3 regions of the Paenibacillus sp. P4_E11 genome follow, and region 2 is predicted to be linked to each of the others. Evidence: riboswitches for the same ligand, from Rfam matches in the RefSeq annotation. Region 2 holds a riboswitch; each other region holds the start of a gene.

Region 1 (2,199 bases), on a different contig from region 2:
GTCGGGGTGGCCGGCTGTAGACGCTGCTCCACCATCGCCAGAGCGATCCGCTCGGCAAGCTCTGCATCGCCGTGCCCCAGGAACAGCGCCACGATGGCAACCCGATCCTCGTAACGCTCAAGATACAACCCCTTGTCGTTCGTCTTGAGGGCATAGTCCTTATAAAACTTCGAAACCGCCATGTAGGATTGGAATCGGAATCCCGCTTCCTCCGTCAAGCGGTATACGTTCTCCACTTGCTCGTATGTATAGTGATCGAATACGTTCGTATAATAATTTTCCTTGATCAAGTAGTCCAGCTTCTCACGCAGCGATCCGAATGGAACGCTCTTCGCTTGTACCTCCACCATGAAGGCAGCCGCCGCCTCGCGGTCCTTCTCCAGATCGTAAAAGCCGTCTTCCGTTCTTTGCATCAGCTGGTTGTTCAATTCAATATGCTGCAACTCGTCTCATCCCCTCTTGAAATTGTTCTACGTCAATAGCCGTTCCAGAAAGTTCGAACTTATGTACGATCGGTACCCCATACAACTCCGAAATCTTATCCGCGCTCTTCGCGAATGAGGCTCCCCAATTCCGGTTCCCACTTGCCGAGACACCTCTTAACAAGGTGCGGTTGCGGGATAGAAAGGACATCACCTGCTCCGGAGCGTGCCCGAAGCCAGTTGTATAAGTAATCATTACGTACGGCTCGTCCATCGCCGCACTCTCGCAATCTTGTAATTTTATCGCTCTGAAGCCTAGTTTCTTCACGAATCTTTCTACATTCCCTGTTCTTGAATCGTAGACGACCAGCACGCTAATTCCACCCTTTCCACTCCAAGCTGCCCATATGAAAAGGCGCATCTGACTTGTGATAGAAAGTCAGACACGCCTTGTAATTCACGCTATGATACACCTACCTGCCTCTCAACAGGAAAGCGTTGCTTAACACGAACTTGCAAGCTTGTCCGACACTTCCCTATCTCCCGTAGGTTCAATGTGCCATTATGAAGGGCAGGTCTCCTGGCTCCAGATTCATCACTCTATCCGCCTTCCCAGTCTCACGACAAGTGGCTGTTGGATCGAGCTTCTCTGTTACAGTGGCGGGACCGCATCGGATTGCTCGTACTCGCTCGTACGTACCGAATTTCCCTATTAAGCCTACACTAGATTTACCTAGCTAGGCACCCATTCATATCAATATGTAGTTGTCGATCTCAACAATATATCAATATATTGAAATTGTCAATGGAAGGGCATGGAAAAGCGATAGAAAAAGAGGCCTGCAGATCAATAATCCGCAAGCCCCTTTCTTACTCGACTCAGTCTGTTTTGAATGTAACTTTTTTACCAAGAGCGGTCGTAACTTGTTCACCGTATGCATCGAAGATAGCTTTTGCCTTATACGTATCCAACAGTTCTGCTAAATACTTCGGCCAGTTGCTGGAGTCTTTCTCCTCAAACAGCACTTTCACTTGTTTAGCGCGCATTTGAGTACGGTAAGAACCAATATCCAAACCTACAGGTGGTGATACGTTTGTACCAAGTACATAAAATTTGTTCTTCTTCATCACTTCAAGGATGGCACGATCATGATCGGTCTCACGAGGATCTACAATCGTGATACCAAGCGCACGGGATGGATCTTTAACGTTGTAGCTGAATACACTGCCCCATATCTCTGTGAAGTTACCATTATCCCCGATATCTTTCTTAATTGCATCTTGAATCAGCGTGACTTTGTTGCCTTCCTTCTTATAATGAACGCCTTCTTTACCTACGTTCGCCAGAAGGTAGCCATCTGGGGTTGCAAGCCAATCTAAAATTTCGATGGTACGTTCGATCTTCTTAGGATCTGTCTTGGCATTGAATAAGAACGGAACGCCTGGAAGCGGTTCGTACGCGACTGGCAAATCACCAGCAACGTGGAATGCTGCAAACTCGGCTTTCTGGTTCCCGGTCACTTCACGGGTCTTCTTCTGTGTACTGTTATTCGTGTTGTCAAATGCAATGTCACGTACACCAGAGTAGAAAATCCCTACTTTACCTTGTTGAACTTTGGTAGCTGCATCGCCTGCTTTGTTGAGAAACCAGTCCGGATCGACAACTTTCAGATCAAGCGTTTTACGAATATCATCAATTACTTTGGCCGTACGCAAGTTCGTTCCGCTATCGATGAAATTATTGTCTTTGTCGATGAAGAATCCTGGTACCAAGCCA
Region 2 (2,199 bases):
CGGGCATTTTTGAGCGCGTTGATTTTATCCCAGCCGCTGCGGCCGCGAATCGTTTTTTCCAAGTCCGGCACCCCTTTGGCGAACAATATGACATCCGGGTTCGACTGAATAATTTTTTCTTCGCTGATCTTTTTCCAGCCAGTCAAGTCAGATGCTACGTTCACCCCGCCTGCCAGCGTGATCAGATCGTCCATGAACTCACCCTTGCCGACTGTCCAGCCGGGAGAGAATTCGATGTATACTTTTTTCTTCTGATCGTCCTTCAACCCTTTAACCGCATCGACGACCTTCTGTTTCTCGGCTTTCATTTGCGCAATGACTTTGTCTGCCTGCTCCTGGGTATCGGTAATTTTACCATATACAGCTATACGGTCCATCGTTTGATCAACTGTCTTCGGTTCTACAGAGAATAAGTTCAGCTTCAATTCCGTCAGCTTCTCCACCGACTTCTTGTTAAGGGACAGCCCTGCGAACACAATGTCCGGATTCGCCGCAATGATCGCCTCCGTGTTGCCCTGCAGGTTGCCCATCTTCGGCTTCGTTTTGGCTTCTGCCGGATAGTCGTCGTATTCGGTTACCCCTACTATTTTACTGCCCAATCCTAGTGCGAACAACACTTCTGTTTCACTAGGTGAAAGAGATACGATTCGCTCAGGAGCTTTGGCGAACGTCACTTCCTTACCGGATGCGTCCTTCACCGTCAACGGATAAACAGTCTTCTTGCTATTCGCTGCTGTCGGGCTCGGTGCTGGCGTTGATGCCGCAACCTTGGCAGGTTCTTTCACGCCCTCTTTCTCTTTGTCTGCACAGCCGGCCGCACTTAGCGCGACCAGTGCCGCCACAAGCCATATGGCCAATTGTTTCTTCATGCTCAATCTCTCCCCGTCTAACAATAGTTGAGAGCTTGCTTCGCCAGAATAACATGGACACACGCTAAGAAGGAATGTCTAACAAACAAAAACCTCTATCCAGGTGGACAGAGGTTCAGCAAATCGAAGGAAACGCCACAAACATCCATCTTCCGCGGAAGTATGCGAACATTCATTTTCCTGATTCAGCCGGTCCTTTTCCTCGAAGGATTCCATGAGCTTTACTCCATACAGGCAGGTCTCCTGACTTATAGGTTGCTGACTTTCCTCGCCTTCCCATCCTCACGGACAGTGGCTTAATTGAAGAAAATCCCTATATTACAGTGGCGGGACCGTGTCGGATTTGCACCGACTTCCCTTTTAACCGCATGATCGCTAGCAATTGGCTGAACTTGTGCGGCACCTGTTGGGTGTTCCAAAGTATTCGTTTGATCAAGCTTCACGCTATGAATTATAGTTCATGACCTTCATTCTGGCAAGTGTTCCCGATAGTCCTGATTTGTCCTGATAGTCTACTCTCGTGCTCCTAGTAAATATTTTTATTGGATTTATAGTAATAAAATGGTATAACCGAGATGATTTCCTACTCTGAGCATGGAGGCTCAATTCATGATTTTACGTCGAACCTTAGCTTTATCCCTTCTCTGCATCCTGTTGTTTTCCGGCAACGCATTGGCCGAGGACAAAAAGTACAATTGGATCGAAGGCGGCAAGCCCGTACAGCTTGGGAAAATAGCATCCCTGGATCTGGGCACGGATTTCGTTTTTCTTGATTCGGACAACACGAAGCTCATGATGACAGATAGCAAAGACTCACCTAGCGGAAGAGAGATTGGCAGCGTCTACCCGAAAGACCCTAAGCAAAACTGGATCGTCATATTCGAGTATGCGGAGTCCGGACACATCAAGGATGAGGAGAAGAGCAAGATTGATGCGGATGCCATATTGAAAAGCTATAAGAAGGGAACGGAAGAATCCAATAAAAACAGGACCAAGGAAGAGCAGCTCTTCGTAACGGGCTGGGACATCAATCCTTTCTATGAGGACAAAACTCATAATCTGACTTGGTCGATGCTCGCGGAAGATGCACAGAAAGTACCGCTGCTCAACTACAACGTTCGTTACTTGACACGAACCGGTTATATCTCAGCCGTTCTAGTGTCCGATCCCGCGCATCGTGATGCCGACCGCAAAGTATTGACCGAGCAAATCTTGCCGAAGTTGACCCCTACACAAGGACAACGGTACGAAGATTTCAACGCCTCAACGGACAAGGTGTCCGAGTTAGGATTAACCGCACTCATTCTCGGGGGCGCAGGGTTGGTTGTCG
Region 3 (2,199 bases), on a different contig from region 2:
CTACGAAAGAAAGGATACTTCATAATATGGCACCATATAAAGTGATCATTGTCGAAGACGAGAAGCCGGCTCGCGAAGTGTATAAGCAGATGATCACCGAGAAATACGGTCTGTTCCATGTTGTGGGGGAGGCGACGAACGGGGAAAAAGGGTTGCTGTTGTGTAAAGAGCACAAACCCCACTTTCTGGTCACGGATCTGACGATGCCGGTTATGGGTGGAATCGAGATGATGGTTGAGCTGACCAAGCTGGAACAGGAGATGCCGATTATGGTCATTTTAAGTTGCCATAGTGACTTTCACCTCGCGCAGAAGGCGATCGATCTGGGTGCATCGTCGTATTTGTTGAAGGAAGACTGCATGGCACAAGATACGTTGCTTGCCGAAACGCTAAAGAAGCTTATACCTAAGCTAGAGGGGCACGTCTATGCTGAGCACATGCCAATCAGTGATCATGTGCCCAGTCACCCGAACGACGTCATGGAGTATGTCATTCAGCAACTGAAAGCTGATGTTAGCAAGTCTTATCGTATGGAATCAGTGGCCGCACAAGCTGGCTACAGCGCACCATATTTCAGCGCCATGTTCAAAAAAGCGACTGGTCGAACGTTTACTCAATATATCATGGAGCTGCGGATCAACAAAGCCAAGCTACTAATTACAACTACAAATTTTCGGACACACGAAATCGCTGAGCTGGTCGGTCTGGAAAATTACCGGCATTTCAATAAAATTTTCAAACGAATGGTTGGCATGAATCCAAGTGATTATCGAAATGTCCTGTTGAATGAACATCGATGAATCTAACAATCTATTAGACTTCTTAAAAATGCAGTGGTAAGATAGCAAGTACAATTGCATATGCAAGGGAATAGGTGCCGGACTCGCAATAGTCTGGTTAAAAGGGAAGACCGGTGTAATGCCGGCACGGACCCGCCACTGTAAAGACTGCCTTTATAACAAGGCATTTCTCGTCAATCGCCACTGGATCAGTAGATCTGGGAAGGCGTCGAGAATGAATCCAAGTCAGGAGACCTGCCTATTTCAACAGCACTACGACCCTACGTGGAATTAGGGAGTGTTAGAGATAGGCTAGTTCGTCATATTGGTGTTTTCTGTTTTTTCGTGGAAACTACTTTTCATGTCGAGATCCAAGCATTTCTAACATTCACCATGTTGGAAATGCTTTTTTTATGTTTTTTTCAGTGTAAGGGAGGCATGGGGTATTAAAGGCAAATTGCTAATCATCGGCTATAGCACTTACGTCGACATCATTGCAGAGCTACTAACGGATCAGCTTGTCGTTCGCACCGGTATGACTGAAGAAGTGAGCCGCGCACAGGAAGCCGTTCGTCAGGCTAAGGCTGGTAAAAAAGTAGCGGTTATCTCAAGTGGCGACGCTGGTGTGTACACGGAGAACCCGTCAAATCGTGGAGACGCAAAAAATATTGCTCAAGTATCGTTCCCCGGATACTACGGTCGGGATTGTGAAAAGCGCCTGCCGCTTATGGAAGCCGACATGCGGGAGAAGGACATTCGTTCCCACGCGATGATTCTTGCCGGGTGGGCGCTTGATCCGAATATTCATCACAAGGATGAGTATCGTTCCAAGCTGTACGACAAGGCGTTCACACACCGCTACCGCCGAGGGATCAAGTCATGATGTTGTCGCTGCAAGAAGGGGAGATTCCGACAATCCGCGTAAGCGGAACTTATGCCGTCGTGGCGATTACGAAGCATGGCGTAGAAATGGCGAGAACGCTGCAGGGGAGCTTGGGCCAAGCGGTAGATGTCTAATATATGAGCAAGTTCGGCAGAGGGGACGAAGCGGAGCGCTCGGTTCAGCTGTTCGAAGGAAGTGCGCGGCTGCCGTTCCCTGCCCTGTTCCCGCAGTACCAAGGACTTATCATCATTATTTCGCTTGGCGCACTCGAAAGCCTCAGTCTGGTCAAGAAAAAATCAGGAAACGTGACAATTTCCGTAGGAGTCGTTCAACATGAATAAGCAAAACCAAGAAGCAATTCAACGCAGGTTGATCATAGCTGGAACAGGAAGCAGTGTAGGCAAAACAACGCTAACTATCGGCATCATGTCCGCCTTGCGCAAGCGAGGGCTAGTCGTGCAAGGCTTCAAGTGTGGACCGGATTATATCGATCCCACCTACCATACAGCCGTAACGTCAAGGCCATCCCGTAACCTG

What was found. Region 2 has a riboswitch for cobalamin ahead of AC1DWB_RS21785 (ABC transporter substrate-binding protein). Riboswitches for the same ligand answer to the same signal wherever they lie in the genome.
Region 1: another riboswitch for cobalamin. It lies ahead of nrdI (class Ib ribonucleoside-diphosphate reductase assembly flavoprotein NrdI); the one in region 2 lies ahead of AC1DWB_RS21785 (ABC transporter substrate-binding protein).
Region 3: another riboswitch for cobalamin. It lies ahead of AC1DWB_RS17695 (hypothetical protein); the one in region 2 lies ahead of AC1DWB_RS21785 (ABC transporter substrate-binding protein).

The regions. Positions count from the first base shown of each region.
Region 1 covers NZ_JBFUIX010000014.1:37,996-40,194, reverse strand. The annotation lists gene nrdE (class 1b ribonucleoside-diphosphate reductase subunit alpha) at 1-443, opposite strand, end outside; gene nrdI (class Ib ribonucleoside-diphosphate reductase assembly flavoprotein NrdI) at 430-795, opposite strand; cobalamin riboswitch at 976-1,186, opposite strand; gene AC1DWB_RS08315 (type 2 periplasmic-binding domain-containing protein) at 1,302-2,199, opposite strand, start outside.
Region 2 covers NZ_JBFUIX010000063.1:23,624-25,822, forward strand. The annotation lists gene AC1DWB_RS21785 (ABC transporter substrate-binding protein) at 1-869, opposite strand, end outside; cobalamin riboswitch at 1,086-1,291, opposite strand; gene AC1DWB_RS21790 (DUF2167 domain-containing protein) at 1,479-2,199, shown strand, end outside.
Region 3 covers NZ_JBFUIX010000045.1:12,756-14,954, reverse strand. The annotation lists gene AC1DWB_RS17705 (sensor histidine kinase) at 1-25, shown strand, start outside; gene AC1DWB_RS17700 (response regulator transcription factor) at 27-800, shown strand; cobalamin riboswitch at 856-1,056, shown strand; partial or broken gene AC1DWB_RS17695 (hypothetical protein) at 1,240-1,504, shown strand; partial or broken gene AC1DWB_RS17690 (precorrin-4 C(11)-methyltransferase) at 1,513-1,662, shown strand; gene AC1DWB_RS17685 (hypothetical protein) at 1,659-1,796, shown strand; gene AC1DWB_RS17680 (hypothetical protein) at 1,800-2,003, shown strand; gene AC1DWB_RS17675 (cobyrinate a,c-diamide synthase) at 1,996-2,199, shown strand, end outside.